Regions from separate parts of the Pseudomonas sp. HR96 genome, predicted to be linked through region 1. Evidence: predicted binding sites of a transcription regulator. Region 1 holds the regulator's gene; each other region holds the start of a gene.
What was found. The regulator FliA, encoded in region 1, starts transcription of late flagellar genes. The targets are predictions, from matches to a motif close to CTAAAGTTTNNNNNNNNNNNGCCGNTAA.
Positions count from the first base shown of each region.

Region 2: SFA35_RS10395 (methyl-accepting chemotaxis protein) is a predicted target of FliA. The motif match lies at 1,946-1,973, and genes of this name have one in related genera.
Region 3: SFA35_RS20890 (flagellar protein MotY) is a predicted target of FliA. The motif match lies at 3,161-3,188, and genes of this name have one in related genera.

Region 1 covers NZ_CP139141.1:1,747,371-1,752,699, reverse strand. The annotation lists gene SFA35_RS08245 (chemotaxis protein CheA) at 1-148, opposite strand, end outside; gene SFA35_RS08240 (protein phosphatase CheZ) at 193-981, opposite strand; gene SFA35_RS08235 (chemotaxis response regulator CheY) at 1,001-1,375, opposite strand; gene fliA (RNA polymerase sigma factor FliA) at 1,491-2,240, opposite strand; gene fleN (flagellar synthesis regulator FleN) at 2,234-3,067, opposite strand; gene flhF (flagellar biosynthesis protein FlhF) at 3,183-4,505, opposite strand; gene flhA (flagellar biosynthesis protein FlhA) at 4,518-5,329, opposite strand, start outside.
Region 2 covers NZ_CP139141.1:2,236,151-2,241,479, reverse strand. The annotation lists gene SFA35_RS10400 (hypothetical protein) at 1,255-1,794, opposite strand; gene SFA35_RS10395 (methyl-accepting chemotaxis protein) at 2,027-3,652, shown strand; gene SFA35_RS10390 (IclR family transcriptional regulator) at 3,665-4,504, opposite strand; gene SFA35_RS10385 (ABC transporter ATP-binding protein) at 4,756-5,329, shown strand, end outside.
Region 3 covers NZ_CP139141.1:4,667,520-4,672,848, forward strand. The annotation lists gene SFA35_RS20880 (hypothetical protein) at 125-580, shown strand; gene SFA35_RS20885 (argininosuccinate synthase) at 651-1,868, opposite strand; gene SFA35_RS20890 (flagellar protein MotY) at 2,117-3,124, opposite strand; gene pyrC (dihydroorotase) at 3,254-4,300, shown strand; gene rnt (ribonuclease T) at 4,297-4,983, shown strand; gene SFA35_RS20905 (bacterioferritin-associated ferredoxin) at 5,094-5,327, shown strand.

The DNA.
Region 1 (5,329 bases):
TGTGAAAACCGCGAAAAATTGCATTGAGCAAATCCGCATCATCTGGCCGGCTCTCAAGCTCGACCAGTTGTTCGGACAGCTGCTCGAGAATTTCGCCGGCCTCTACCAGGAAATCCTGGAGGATTTCTTCGTCGGCGCCGAAGCTCATATGGGTGCTCCCTGGAATGAAGTAATCACGAGCCTGGGTGTTGCTTAGAAGCCCAGGCTGGACAGCAGATCGTCGACATCGTCTTGACCGGATACAACGTCTTCACGTTTATCGGCATGAATCTGCGGACCTTCACCCCTGGCAGGATGTATTTCGTGATCTTTTTCATCGCGAAGCTGCTGATGGTCGTGTTCGATGCCCGCGAAGCGGTCCACCTGGCTGGCCATCAACACCAGTTTGAGCAGGTTGCTTTCCACTTCCGTGACCAATTGCGTAACGCGCTTGATCACCTGCCCGGTCAGGTCCTGGTAGTCCTGGGCCAGCAGGATGTCGTTGAGGTGGCTGCCCACCTCGCGGTTGCCCTGCTCGCTGCGCGTCAGGAAGCCGTCGACCCGACGAGCCAGCTCGCGGAACTCCTCGGCGCCGATTTCCCGGCGCATGAAGCGCTGCCAGTCGACGCTCAGGGCATGGGCTTCGTCGCTCAGCGCGTTCATCACCGGCGTGCTCTGCTCCACCAGGTCCATGGTCCGGTTGGCCGCGTTCTCGGTCAGCCGCACGACATAGGACAGCCGCTCCGTGGCGTCGGTGATCTGCGAGACCTCCTCGGCCTGCGGCATGTGCGGGTCGATCTGGAAGCTGACGATGGCGCTGTGCAACTCGCGCGTCAGCTTGCCGACTTCCTGATACAAGCCGCGATCACGGGTCTGGTTCAGCTCATGGATCAACTGCACCGCGTCGCCGAACTTGCCTTTTTCAAGGCTGTCCACCAGTTCGACGGCATGTTTCTTCAGGGTCGACTCGAAGTCCCCCAAAGAATTCTTTTTCTGGTCCATTGCGCCCCCGTGGCGGTCATCAGCTGTTGACGCGCTCGAAAATCTTCTCGATTTTTTCTTTCAGCACCTGAGCGGTGAAAGGCTTGACCACATAGCCGTTGACGCCGGCCTGGGCGGCTTCGATGATCTGCTCGCGCTTGGCTTCGGCGGTCACCATCAGCACCGGCAGGTGCTTGAGGCGGTCATCGGCACGCACCTGCTTGAGCAGGTCGATGCCGGACATGCCGGGCATGTTCCAGTCGGTCACCAAAAAGTCGAACCCACCGCTTTGCAGCATCGGCAGCGCCGTGTTGCCATCATCGGCCTCGGACGTGTTGGTAAAGCCCAGATCACGCAACAGGTTCTTGATGATCCGCCGCATCGTCGAAAAATCGTCAACGATGAGGATTTTCATGTTCTTGTCCAATTAGACCTCCAAGCAGTCTTGACTCGCCCAGACCCTGGGCGGGCGTTCAATCAAATCCGATTTTTATCTTCCAGCGACTGCTGTCAGGCATTCCCGTTACCCGCTATCGCGCTCGCCACTCGCCCAGCCGGCCGCGCAGACGTGCCGCGCACTGGCTGTGCAACTGGCTGACACGCGACTCGCTGACCCCCAATACCTCGCCGATTTCCTTGAGGTTCAGCTCCTCGTCGTAATACAACGCCAGGACCAGCTTCTCGCGCTCCGGCAAGCCGGCGATCGCGTCGGCCAGGGCCGCCTGGAAGCGTTCGTCCTCCAGGTCACGCGAGGGCTCCAGCGAACCGCTGGCGCCATCTTCATGCAAGCCTTCGTGTTCGCCGCCGTCCTGCAACAGGTCGTCGAAACTGAACAGCCGGCTGCCCAAGGTATCGTTCAAGATCCCGTAGTAATCGTCGAGACTCAACTTGAGTTCGGCAGCAACCTCGTGATCTTTAGCGTCGCGGCCAGTTTTTGCCTCGATTGCGCGAATCGCGTCGCTGACCATGCGCGTATTGCGGTGCACCGAACGGGGTGCCCAGTCACCTTTGCGCACTTCATCGAGCATCGCGCCACGGATACGGATACCCGCGTAGGTCTCGAAACTGGCGCCCTTGCTCGAGTCGTACTTGGTGGACACCTCGAGCAGGCCGATCATGCCGGCCTGGATCAGGTCCTCCACCTGCACGCTGGCTGGCAGGCGCGCCAGCAGGTGATAGGCGATTCGCTTGACCAGAGGCGCATAGCGCTCGATCAACTCGTACTGCTGGGACTCGCGGGAAGCCTTGCTGTACATACGATATCCGCTCGCGCTCATGATACGGGCCCTGCGCTAGTTTGCTGAACCAGACGTTCGACGAAGAACTCCAGGTGCCCCCGCGGGTTGGCGGGCAACGGCCAGGTATCGACCTTCTGGGCAATGGCCTTGAACGCCAGGGCACATTTGGAACGCGGGAAAGCTTCGTACACCGCGCGTTGTTTTTGCACCGCCTTGCGTACGCACTCGTCGTACGGCACGGCACCGACATACTGCAGTGCAACGTCGAGGAAGCGGTCGGTCACCTTGGTCAGCTTGGCGAACAGGTTGCGACCTTCCTGCGGGCTCTGGGCCATGTTGGCCAGCACCCGGAAACGGTTCATGCCGTAGTCCCGATTGAGCAACTTGATCAGGGCGTAGGCGTCGGTGATCGAGGTCGGCTCGTCGCACACCACCAGCAGGACCTCCTGAGCGGCGCGCACGAAGCTGACCACCGACTCGCCGATACCGGCGGCCGTGTCGATCACCAGCACGTCGAGGTTGTCGCCGACGTCGCTGAACGCCTGGATCAATCCGGCGTGCTGCGCAGGCGACAGGTGCACCATGCTCTGGGTGCCCGACGCGGCCGGCACGATGCGGATCCCGCCGGGGCCTTGCAACATCACGTCGCGCAGCTCGCAGCGGCCTTCGATCACGTCGGCCAGGGTGCGTTTGGGTGTCAGCCCCAGCAGGACGTCGACGTTCGCCAGCCCCAGGTCGGCGTCCAGAAGCATGACCCTGCGGCCAAGCTCGGCCAACGCCAGAGACAAGTTCACTGACACGTTAGTCTTGCCGACGCCACCCTTGCCGCCGGTCACCGCGATCACCTGTACGGGATGCATGCTGCCCATGTTCGTTGTTTACCTTGTCACTTAGACCGAGGCCACACGACCGACTGCGCCTGGACAACCAGGGCATGCAGACCATCGATGTAGGTAGTTTGGAACGTCATCTCACCCATCTCCCTCAGCCCACACGCTTGTCAGGGCTGTGGTAGAGGTCAGCGAACATATCGGCCATGGCCTCTTCGCTGGGCTCCTCCTGCATTTGCACGTTCACCGCGCGGCTGACCAGCTGGTGCCGGCGCGGCAGGTGCAAATCGTCCGGAATGCGCGGGCCGTCCGTGAGGTAGGCCACTGGCAATTCGGTACTGATGGCCAGGCTCAGCACTTCGCCGAGACTCGCCGTTTCATCCAATTTGGTCAGGATGCAACCGGCCAGGCCACAGCGCTTGTAGCTGTGATAGGCGGCGGTCAGCACCTGCTTCTGGCTGGTGGTGGCCAGTACCAGGTAGTTGCGGGCGCGAATGCCGCGCCCGGCCAGGCTTTCCAGTTGCATGCGCAGGGCCGGGTCGCTGGCCTGCAGGCCGGCAGTGTCGATCAGGATCACGCGCTTGCGCAGCAGTGGCTCCAATGCCTGGCCGAGCGACTGGCCCGGGTCGACCTGGGTCACCGAAACGTTGAGGATCCGCCCCAGGGTCTTGAGTTGCTCCTGGGCGCCGATGCGAAAACTGTCCATGCTCACCAGGGCGATGCTCTGGGCGCCGTACTTGAGTACGTAGCGCGCCGCCAGCTTGGCCAGGGTGGTGGTCTTGCCCATGCCGGCCGGGCCGACCATGGCAATCACACCGCCCTCTTCCAGTGGCTCGACTTCCGGGGTATGGATCATCCGCGCCAGGTGGGCCAGCAGCATGCGCCAGGCCTGGCGAGGTTCACGAATTTCACCGGTCAGGCTCAGCAGCTCGCGCGACAGTGGGCCGGACAGGCCGATGCGTTGCAGGCGGCGCCAGAGGTTGGCCTGCTCCGGCTGGCTGCCTTGCAGCTGGGTCCAGGCCAGCGAGCCGAGTTGCACTTCCAGCAGCTCGCGCAGGCCGTTGAGCTCCGAACGCATGGAGTCGAACAGACGCTGGTCGACCGCGGGCTGCGCAGGGGCCACAGCTGCGGCGGGGCGCACCGGCTCGACGAAATTGGGCTCGACCAGCGGCTCGGAGGCGGTCAACGGCAGGCCGGCGAACAGCTGGCGGTTGTTGGCGCCGTCGCTGTCGCTGCGGTTGCTCAGTTCGGCCTGGGCGGAAACGATACGCGATTGGGTCTTGCGCAGTTCATCTTCCAGCTCGATGTTGGGTACGCGGGGGGCCAGCGCCGACAGCTTGTAGTCCAGCGCAGCCGTCAGCTCGACACCGCCGGCGATGCGGCGGTTACCGATAATCGCGGCATCGGCGCCCAGCTCGTCGCGGACCAATTTCATGGCCTGACGCATATCGGCGGCGAAAAAACGCTTCACTTGCATAACCCATCACCCTCAGCCGTTGGGCCCTACTGTCGCGACGATAGTCACTTGCTTGTTGTCAGGAATTTCCTGGTAAGCCAACACATGCAGATTCGGTACCGCCAGACGCCCAAACCGCGAAAGCATCGCTCGAACCGGCCCGGCCACCAGCAGGATCACTGGCTGGCCTTGCATTTCCTGGCGCTGTGCGGCGTCTATCAACGAACGCTGCAACTTCTCGGCCATGCTCGGTTCCAGCAAAACGCCTTCTTCCTGACCCTGACCCGCCTTCTGAAGACTATTGAGCAAGATCTGTTCCAACCTTGGCTCCAGCGTGATCACAGGCAGCTCCGGCTCAATGCCTACAATGCTTTGGACGATGGCGCGGGACAAACCGACCCGCACGTGTGCCACCAAAGCGGCAGTATCTTGACTCCTGGCCGCGTTGTTGGCGATAGCCTCGGCTATGCTGCGGATATCGCGGACCGGGACCTGTTCGGACAGCAATGCCTGCAACACCTTGAGCAGCGCCGACAACGACAGCACACCCGGCACCAGCTCTTCAGCCAGCTTGGGCGAGCCTTTGGCCAGTACTTGCAGCAATTGCTGGACTTCCTCGTGGCCAATCAGCTCGTGAGCGTGCTTGGACAGGATCTGGTTCAAGTGCGTTGCCACTACTGTACTGGCATCGACCACGGTATAGCCTAAAGATTGCGCCTGGCTACGCAAACTCAACTCGATCCATACCGCGTCCAGGCCAAAAGCCGGATCTTTGGCGGTGATGCCGTTGAGGGTGCCGAACACCTGACCAGGATTGATCGCCAGCTCGCGGTCGGGGTAGATCT
Region 2 (5,329 bases), 490 kb from region 1:
TCGAACAGCAAAGGCGGTCGCGGTGATGCCACTGAACGCCTACAAATCGAAACAGATGTAGGAGCGTGCGAAGCCCGCGATAGGCCGCGCGGCCGGCCGGTGGCGGCCATATTGGACATTTCGACGGGCGCCAGGAAGATCAAACCGGCCTGGCGGCCTCTCGGGGCTTTGCCCCTCCCACGTCTGTCCAGAAATTCAATCATGGCCACCACCGGCCTCAAAGGCGGTCATAGGCGATGCCACTGGATGCCTACAAATCGAAACAGATGTAGGAGCGTGCGAAGCCCGCGATAGGCCGCGCGGGCGGCCGGTGGTGGCCATATTGGACATTTCGGCGGGCGCCAGGAAGATCAAACCGGCCTGGCGGCCTCTCGGGGCTTTGCCCCTCCCACGTCTGTCCTGAAATTCAATCATGGCCACCACCGGCCTCAAAGGCGGTCATAGGCGATGCCACTGAACGCCTATAAATCGAAACGGATGTAGGAGCGTGCGAAGCCCGCGATAGGCCGCACGGGCGGTAGGTGGTGGCCATATTGGACATTTCGACGGGCGCCAGGAAGATCAAACCGGCCTGGCGGCCTCTAGGGGCTTTGCCCCTCCCACGTCTGTCCTGAAATTCAGTCATGACCACCAGCGGCCTCAAAGGCGGTCATAGGCGATGCCACTGGATGCCTATAAATCGAAACAGATGTAGGAGCCGGCGTAGCTGGCGATAGGCCGCGCGGGCGGCCGGTGGTGGCCATATTGGACATTTCGGCGGGCGCCAGGAAGATCAAACCGGCCTGGCGGCCTCTCGGGGCTTTGCCCCTCCCACGTCTGTCCTGAAATTCAATCATGGCCACCACCGGCCTCAAAGGTAGGCGATGCCACTGGATGCCTATAAATCGAAACAGATGTAGGAGCCGGCGTAGCTGGCGATAGGCCGCGCGGGCGGCCGCTGGTGGCCATATTGGACATTTCGGCGGGCGCCAGGAAGATCAAACCGGCCTGGCGGCCTCTCGGGGCTTTGCCCCTCCCACCTCCGGCCTGAAATTCAATCATGGCCACCAGCGGCCGCCCGCGCGGCCTATCGCGGGCTTCGCGCGCTCCTACATTTGTTTCGGGCGTATGCATCTGGGATTGCTGGGCACAGGTCATAGGCGCGCTGGTCGGCGGCCACCGTCTGTTGCTGGGCGTCCAGCCGGTCGGTCATGGTGGCGCGGGTGGCGGGGCTGTCGGCAACCTCGCTGAAGAGTGCTGGCGCGCGACGCCCGCCTAGCGCCCGGCGAGCAGGCGCTTGACGGTCAAGGCCAGCGGCACCGTGAAGACGAAGTGCGACATGAAGCCGCCGATGATTACCGCCGGGTCGTAGTAGTTGGGGTGATTGTCGGAGGCGATGGAGATGGCCACGTGCATGGCGATCCAGGCGATGATCGCGTAGAACAGCGCGATGAAGGTCGCCTCGTAACCGCGGCGGCGAAAATACGGCCACACGGCGGCGAACAGCACGCCCCAGCCGATGGCGAAGACGAAGTGAATCAGCGTGCCGAGCAGGTAGGCCCACAGCCCCAGCGATTGCTGCACGTCCTTGCCGAAGACCAGCCCGGTGGCGTTGCGCGGGATTCCGGCCAAGGGCATCAGGTGCTGCACGCCGACCCAGACCAGCGCCTCGTACACCCAGATGCACACCGCACCGGTCAGCCCGCCGATGGCGCCGGCGCGCACGGTGGCGGCCAGGTTCTGACGGTCCGCCGAACCGGCCAGGCCGCTGTGCAAGGCCGCGCCATTGACGCCCAAGCTTGTGTCGTGACTCATGCTTTCACCTTTTTATTGTTGTGGGAGAAACACCGAGAGCCTGACTCTAGGCCTGGGCCGGCGGCCACGCCTGCGCTAAATGCTTAAGCAGGTATCGGTTTTTCTTATGGGCAGTGCCCACCCCCGGCAGCAAAATTAAAGGCAACTTGCCATCAAGGTTTCCCCCGCGCCGCCGACACCTATACAAATATGCAATTGTGCATAAGTTAAGCCCTGCCTCCCGAGGCCACCCATGAACCTGCGTTCCGTCAATATCGCCCCCCGTGCCTCGTTGTGTTTCGCCGCCATCACCTGCTTGCTGATCGCCCTGGGCGTGTTCGCCTATGTTCAGCTCAACCAGCTGCGCCAGACCGAGCAGTGGATCGAGAAAAACCTGTTGCCCAGCATTCAGGTCGGTGACGACCTGCAGATCGCGCTGTTGCACGCGCGTCTGGAAAGTATCCGCCTGCTGGCCACCAGCGACCCGGCCGCTCACCAGAAGGTACTGGCCAATATCGACGCGGCGAAAAAGCAGATGAATGAACGCACGGCGGTGTACCGGCAGAACTTCGTCACCGAGGCGGGCGACGTGGTCAAGTTCGAGCAGGCTTCGGCGTTGATGAAGACCTACATGGCCGGCCTCGATCAGATCGTCAGCCTGGACGCCAGCGACCACGCCAAGGCGGTGGAATTCGCCAACACCACCCAGGCCCAGAACGCGACCAACTACCAGGAAGAGCTCACCGCGCTGCGCGACGCCGACAACCAGGACGTGGCCCAGGCCGGGGTGACCGCCCTGCAGGTGTACAACAACAGCGTGACGGTGGTGATCAGCGTGGTGCTGATCGCCCTGGCACTGACCGTGCTGCTGGCGGTGTTGCTGACCCGCAGCATCACCCGCCCGATCAATGCCTCGCTGGTGCTGGCCACACGCATCTCCCAGGGCGACCTGACCGGCAGCATCGACAGCCACGGCGCCGATGAAGCGGCTCGGCTGATGCAGGCGCTGCAACTGATGCAGACCAACCTCAAAGCCACCATCGAGCAGATCGCCGGCTCCTCGGCGCAGCTCAATCGCGCGGCGGACAACATGACCAGCATTACCGACACCGCCAACCGCACCTTGCAACAGCAGAACAGCGAGATCGAGCAGGCGGCCACGGCGGTCAACCAGATGAGCGCGGCGGTGGACGAAGTGGCGCGCAACGCCACGTCCACCTCCCAGGCCGCCAAGGACTCCACCCAGGCGGCGGCGACCGGCAACCAGAAGGTCGGGCAGACCCTGCAAGCCATGCGCAGCCTGACCGATCGCGTCGAGCTGACGTCCGAGCAGGTGCAAGGCCTGGCCGGCCAGGCCCAGGACATCAGCAAGGTACTGGGCGTGATCCGGGCCATCGCCGAACAGACCAACCTGCTGGCCCTCAATGCCGCCATCGAGGCGGCACGCGCCGGTGAGCAAGGTCGCGGCTTTGCCGTGGTGGCCGATGAGGTGCGCGCCCTCGCCCACCGCACCCAGACCTCGACCCAGGAAATTGAACAGATGATCTCGAGCATCCAGGCCGGCACCTCCCAGGTGGTGGCGTCGATGGGCAGCAGCACCCAGGAGGTGCACGCCACCCAGCGCTCGGCCGACGAGGCCGGGGTGTCGCTGCAGGTGATCAGCGATTCGGTGCAGGTGATCGACGAGCGCAACCAGCAGATCGCCACCGCCTCCGAGGAGCAGGCCCATGTCGCCCGCGAAGTCGACCGTGCGCTGATGAGCATCCGCAACCTGGCCCTGCAGAGCAGCGCCGGCACCCGCGACACCCTGGCGGCCAGCAGCGAGCTGTCGGCGCTGGCGGTGGGGCTGGATCAGATGGTCAGGAAGTTCAAGACCTGAGCCCGCCCGCGCTCAGCCGCCCGGCGTGCCGAACGCCTGTGACGGATAGCGCAAGGTCGGGTCGAACGGGTTGATCTGCGGCCCGATGGCAGCCGCCTCGCGCTTGAGCATCTGCACCACCGTGGGCAGGCGATCGGGCCCCAGCCGGTCGCTGAGGGTGGCGACGCTCAAGGCCGCCACGGCGTGGCCGTTGCGGTCGAGGATCGGCACCGCCAGGCCGGCCATACCCGGCAGTACATTGGTGTTGCGCCCAGCGTAACCCAACCGCCGCACCGTCTCGATCTCGGCGCGCAGGAACACCTCGTCGTACAGGTGAAAGTCCTGCAAGCGCGGCAGGTTGTAGCGGATCACCGTCTCGCGCTCCTCTGACGCCAGGAATGCCAGGATCGCCAGGCTACCCTGACCGACCCCCAGCGCCACCCGGCCGCCGATGTCACCGGTAAAGGTGCGGATCGGGTACGGGCCTTCACTGCGGTCCAGGCAGATGGCGTCGAAGCCGGTGCGCGCCAGCAGGAACAGCGAATCACCCAGTGCGGCCGACAGGCGCAGCAGGCTGGGCCGCACCAGCTCGCGCAGGTTGCCGCTGTGCCCGGCCCGAGCGGCCAGGGCGAAGAACTCCAGGCTCAGGCGGTAGCGCTTGCTGCGCGCGTCCTGTTCCACCATGCCCTCTTCCACCAGCCCGCGCAGCAGCCGGTGGGTGGTCGGCTGCGACAACCCGACCGCCTGGGCCAACTGCGAGACCTTCTCGCCGTTCTCCGCCACCTGCCCCAGGCAGCGCAGCAGAGCGAACAGTCGCGACACGCTGCCAGGTCCCGGCTCCGACCCTTCGATATTCCGCTCAGTGGAATTCATAACCCAATAAACCCATAGCTATTTCGTTAAGTGAAAGGAAATGAAAATAAATACCTTTCAGTGAAATTTGCGCTTGAGCCCATCCTAGCTCTCGCCCTAATCTCGGGTCTACAGGGGCGAACGAATAACAACAGCCGGCAGCCGACCGCAGAGCGCGCGCCAGGCAACTCCCCCACACAGCATTGCTTCGCATCTGCCCTCATTGCACAGCGCCCCGGCTTCAGGGGCCGACACACTGGTGGAACGCGCCCATGGCTTTTCTGCAGCTGCAAGGTCTGTCCAAGCACTATGGTTCGATGCAGGCCGTGGTTGCCACCGACCTGGACATCGACCAGGGCGAGTTCGTCTCCCTGCTGGGCCCCTCCGGCTGCGGCAAGACCACCACGCTGCAGATGATCGCCGGCTTCGTCGAGGTCAGCGCCGGGCGCATCCTGCTCGACGGGCGCGACATCACCCATGCCAAACCCAGCAGCCGTGGCCTTGGGGTGGTGTTCCAGAGCTACGCGCTGTTCCCGCACATGACCGTGCAGGCCAACGTCGCCTTCGGCCTGCGCATGCGCAAGGTGGCCGCCAGCGAGATCGCCAGCCGCGTGGCGCGGGTGCTGCAACTGGTGCGCCTTGAAGCCCACGCCGAGCGCTATCCGCGCGAGCTGTCGGGTGGCCAGCGGCAACGGGTGGCGCTGGCCCGGGCGCTGGTGATCGCGCCGCCGGTGCTGCTGCTCGACGAGCCGCTGTCGAACCTGGACGCCAACCTGCGCGAGGAAATGCAGTTCGAGATCCGCCGCATCCAGACCGAGGTCGGCATCACCACGCTGATGGTCACCC
Region 3 (5,329 bases), 2.7 Mb from region 1:
CCAGGATCCGATAACAGCGACTTAACTTTCCCGCCATTAAAATATTTAATGCTGTGAACTTGCGGTCACCCTGGCCTACTGTATCGTCGTACTCCGCAAGGCCAGCGCTCGGCAAGGAAGCCACATGAACCTGACAAACATCACCAGCCCCTTGACCATCATTGCGCTGCTGGCCGCCCTTGTGGAGGCTTCAGCGCTGGCATCGCTGCCGTTTCTCGACCCGGCGAGCCAAGGTGTGTACATCTGGTTCCTGGTAGGATTCCCCCCCTTTCTCACAGTGCTGTTCTTCATCACGCTGAATTTCAACGCCAAGGCGTTGTTCTCGCCTTCCAGTGGTGCGTCTTTGCACGTTCAATCAGCCGAAACATCCGCGGCTGATATTACTTCGCCCACGACCACCTCTGAAAACAGTGTCATGCTTATTGGTGACACATTTTTTTGCAAGTTAGCGGAAAGGGAATTTCAGCAGCCACTAGAGTTGCTGGTTAAACGCCATGGCATTCAAGCGCGAATAATCAGTTGTAACACTCACCCTGAGAATCACGTTCAGTTCAGCGATCTGGCTCGGCGACATCGTTGAGCCTCAAAGCCCGATAAAAAAACCCCAGCCAGGCCGGGGTTTATTTATTGCAAACAGGGCGAGGGCAAGCTTAGAAGAGCTTGCGACCCTTGTTGGCAGCGATGCGCATGCGCAAGGCATTGAGCTTGATGAAGCCGGCCGCGTCCGCCTGGTTGTACGCGCCGCCATCTTCCTCGAAGGTAGCGATGTTGGCGTCGAACAGCGAGTCGTCGGACTTGCGACCGGTGACGATGACGTTGCCTTTGTACAGTTTCAGACGGACCACGCCGTTCACGTGGGCCTGGGAGGCGTCGATCATCTGTTGCAGCATCTGCCGCTCAGGGCTCCACCAGTAGCCGGTGTAGATCAGACTGGCGTACTTGGGCATGAGCTCGTCCTTGAGGTGCGCGACTTCGCGGTCAAGGGTGATGGACTCGATGGCGCGGTGTGCGCGCAGCATGATGGTGCCGCCCGGGGTTTCGTAGCAGCCGCGGGACTTCATGCCGACGTAGCGGTTTTCGACGATGTCGAGGCGGCCGATGCCGTTCTCGCCGCCAATGCGGTTGAGGGTCGCCAGTACTGTGGCCGGGGTCATGGTGACGCCGTCGATGGCGACAATGTCACCGTGGCGATAGGTCAGCTCGATGTAGGTCGGCACATTGGGAGCGTTCTCCGGGGAAACCGTCCAGCGCCACATGTCTTCTTCGTGCTCGGTCCAGGTGTCTTCCAGCACGCCACCTTCATAGGAGATGTGCAGCAGGTTGGCGTCCATGGAATAAGGCGACTTCTTCTTGCCGTGGCGCTCGATCGGGATCGCATGCTTTTCGGCGTAGTCCATGAGTTTTTCCCGCGACAGCAGGTCCCACTCGCGCCACGGGGCGATGACCTTGACGCCAGGCTTGAGCGCATAGGCACCCAGCTCGAAACGGACCTGGTCGTTGCCCTTGCCGGTGGCACCATGGGAGATGGCGTCGGCACCGGTCTCATTGGCGATTTCGATCAGGCGCTTGGCGATCAGCGGACGGGCGATGGAAGTGCCCAGCAGGTATTCGCCTTCGTAGACGGTGTTGGCACGGAACATCGGGAACACGAAGTCGCGCACGAATTCTTCGCGCAGGTCGTCGATGTAGATTTCCTTGACGCCCATGGCCTGCGCCTTGGCACGTGCCGGCTCGACCTCTTCGCCTTGGCCGAGGTCAGCGGTGAAGGTCACCACTTCACAGTTGTAAGTATCCTGCAGCCACTTGAGGATCACCGAAGTGTCCAGGCCGCCGGAATACGCCAGAACGACCTTGTTTACGTCCGCCATGCCATCACTCCACGGGGTTCTACGGAAAGCGGTCGATTCTACCGCTCTCCCCCATGGATTTACAGTGGCGCGACAGCGAATGACGGCGATGCGACAACGAAAGTCGACAGGGCGACGCGTTGAATGAGTGTGGAACCTGCCCCTGGCCTCCGGGAGTCTTGCTCCCACCCGCCCTGGCGGGGCGGCAGTCCAGGTGGGGAGGTGCGAAGCGCCCGCGAGGCCGCCAGGCCGGTTTCAGGCTCGACCGCTCAACCGGCCGGCTTGGCGGCAGGCGCGGCGGCCGGGGCCGCAGGCTTGGCCGGTGCCGGTGCCGGTGCGGGTGCCTGCGTCGCGGCTGAGGCCGGAGCAGCAGGAGCAGCAGGAGCAGCAGCGGGCACTACGGGCGCCACCGATGCAGGCGCCACAGGCGCACCGCGCTCGAGCTGCACATTTACCCGGCGGTTCCTGGCCCGATTGGCCGGCGAGGTGTTGGGCACCAGCGGATACTGCTCGCCGTGGAAGCGCACGGTGATCTGTTCTTCGGCAATGCCGTGAGCCTTGAGGTAATCGACCACCGCCAGCGCACGCCGGCGCGACAGGTCGCGGTTGGTCAGGCGGTTGCCGCTGTTGTCGGAATGGCCGTCGAGCTCGACGTGGTTCACCGACGGGTCGGCTTTCATGTAAGCCAGAATGCTGTCGAGCTGGCGCTTGCCTGCGGCGTCCAGGTCGATGCCGCCCCCCGGAAACCCGATCTGGCTCATGCGCACCTGGTCGAAGCTGACCGACAGCAGTTTGGCCGCACAGGCCTGGTAGTCACTGAAAGCCTTGCCGAACTTGACCGGCAGTATGCGCACCTGCGCCGCGCGGCCCGCGTCGCCATTGCCGCGCACCACCGCACTGCGCCCCTCGAGCAGGCCGCTGATCAGCCCGCTCGCCTGGCTCTGGGAACTGGTGAACAGTACCTCGCCACTGCTTAGGTGCACCGTACCCAGGCTGACATCGCCGCGCCCCGGCTGCCAGGGCGCGGCGGCGGCATACAAGGTTGCCGTGCCATTGCCCAGCATGCCGCTGGTGGAGGTCAGACGAAACACGGCTTTCTCGCCGGCCTTGCGCACAAACTCGCCAGCGCCGAAATCACTGATCGGCTGGGCCAGACGGCATTCGAACTGATCGCCGGAAACCGACCACTCGATGTTCTCCAGTCGGGTCTGGAAATTCAGGGCCATGGCCGGAAGGCTGGCAAACAGGCTGAGCAAGGCTAGATAGCGCTGGCGCACGGGAGGCTCCAAAGGTCATTACTGCGTACCTTCGGGGTATCGGACAGGCGTGGCAAAACTTGATAGCGAGTGCTGCCCACCGGGTTTTCCGGTAGCATTCCCCGGAGTTCGAACCGCCTGGAATTCCCAATGTCCGACCGCCTGACCCTGCTGCGCCCCGATGACTGGCACATCCATCTTCGCGACGGCGCCGTCCTGCCCCACACCGTCGCCGATGTGGCCCGCACCTTTGCTCGTGCCATCGTCATGCCCAACCTGGTGCCGCCCGTGCGCAACGCCCAGGAAGCGGGTGCCTACCGCGAGCGCATTCTTGCGGCGCGTCCGGCTGGCAGCGCTTTCGAGCCCCTGATGACGCTATACCTGACCGATCGCACCCAGCCCGAAGACATTCGCGCAGCCAAGGCCAGCGGCTTCGTGCACGCGGCCAAGATGTACCCCGCGGGTGCCACCACCAACTCGGACTCCGGCGTCACCAGCCTGGACAACATCAGCGCTGCACTGGAGGCCATGGCCGAAGTGGGCCTGCCGCTGCTGGTGCACGGCGAGGTGACCCGCGGCGAGGTGGACGTTTTCGACCGCGAGAAGCAGTTCATCGACGAACACATGGTCCGCCTGGTGCAGCGCTACCCGACGCTGAAAATCGTCTTCGAGCACATTACCACCGCCGATGCCGCGCAGTTCGTGACCGAGGCGCCGGCCAACGTCGGCGCCACCATCACTGCCCAGCATCTGTTGTACAACCGCAACCACATGCTGGTAGGCGGCATTCGCCCGCATTTCTACTGCCTGCCGATTCTCAAGCGCAACACCCATCAAGTTGCCCTGCTGGACGCCGCGACCAGCGGCAACGGCAAATTCTTCCTCGGCACCGACTCGGCGCCCCACGCCCAGCACGCCAAGGAAGCAGCCTGTGGCTGCGCCGGCTGCTACACCGCGTATGCGGCTATCGAGCTGTACGCCGAGGCGTTCGAACAGCGCAACGCGCTGGACAAGCTCGAAGGCTTCGCCAGTGTATTCGGCCCGGCCTTCTACGGCCTGCCCGGCAACCGCGACACCATTACCCTGGTTCGTGAAGAATGGACCGCCCCGACCCGCCTGCCGTTTGGCGAGCAGTCAGTCATCCCGCTGCGCGCCGGTGAAAAACTGCGCTGGCGCCTGCTGGAGAAACACGCGTGAGTGAGGATCTTTACGACGACGAACTGGACGCCCCTGCTGGCGGCCACGGCGGCGGTGGTTCGCGCCATCCCATGGCGGCACGCTTTCGCGGCTATTTGCCGGTGGTCATCGACGTCGAGACCGGTGGCTTCAACAGCGCCACCGACGCGCTGCTGGAAATCGCCGCCGTGACTATCGGCATGGACGAACAGGGCTTCGTATTCCCCGAGCACACGCACTTCTTCCGCGTGGAACCGTTCGTGGGCGCCAATATCGAGGCGGCGGCGCTGGAGTTCACCGGCATCAAGCTCGATCACCCGCTGCGCATGGCCGTCAGCGAAGAGACCGCCCTGACCGACATCTTTCGTGGCGTGCGCAAGGCACTCAAGGCCAACGGCTGCAAGCGGGCGATTCTGGTCGGACACAACAGCAGCTTCGACCTGGGTTTTCTCAACGCAGCTGTGGCGCGCACGGACATGAAGCGCAACCCGTTTCACCCGTTCTCCAGCTTCGACACCGCCTCGTTGGCCGGCCTTGCCTATGGCCAGACCGTACTGGCCAAGGCCTGTCAGGCCGCCGGTATCGACTTCGATGGACGCGAGGCGCATTCGGCCCGCTACGACACCGAAAAAACTGCGGAATTGTTCTGTGGCATCGTCAATCGTTGGAAGCAGATGGGTGGCTGGGAAGACTTCGACGAGTGACCCCTGACCACTCATCGGCTGTCACGAATTGCAAAGGAATGTGTTTTGACAAGCATTCTCATTAACATTAAGATCCGTCGCATCAAGTCCTCACCGCGACGGTCTTTCCAATGTATGTCTGCCTCTGCCAAGGTGTCACCGACGGTCAAATCCGCGATGCGATTTACGAAGGCTGCTGCAGTTACAAAGACGTCCGGGAAACCCTTAATGTAGCTTCCCAGTGCGGCAAATGTGCTTGCCTGGCCAAGCAGGTCGTACGTGACACGCTCACCGAATTGCAGACCACCCAGGCATCACTGGGCTATCCGGCCATGGCGTTCAGCGCAGACACCACCACCGCATAATA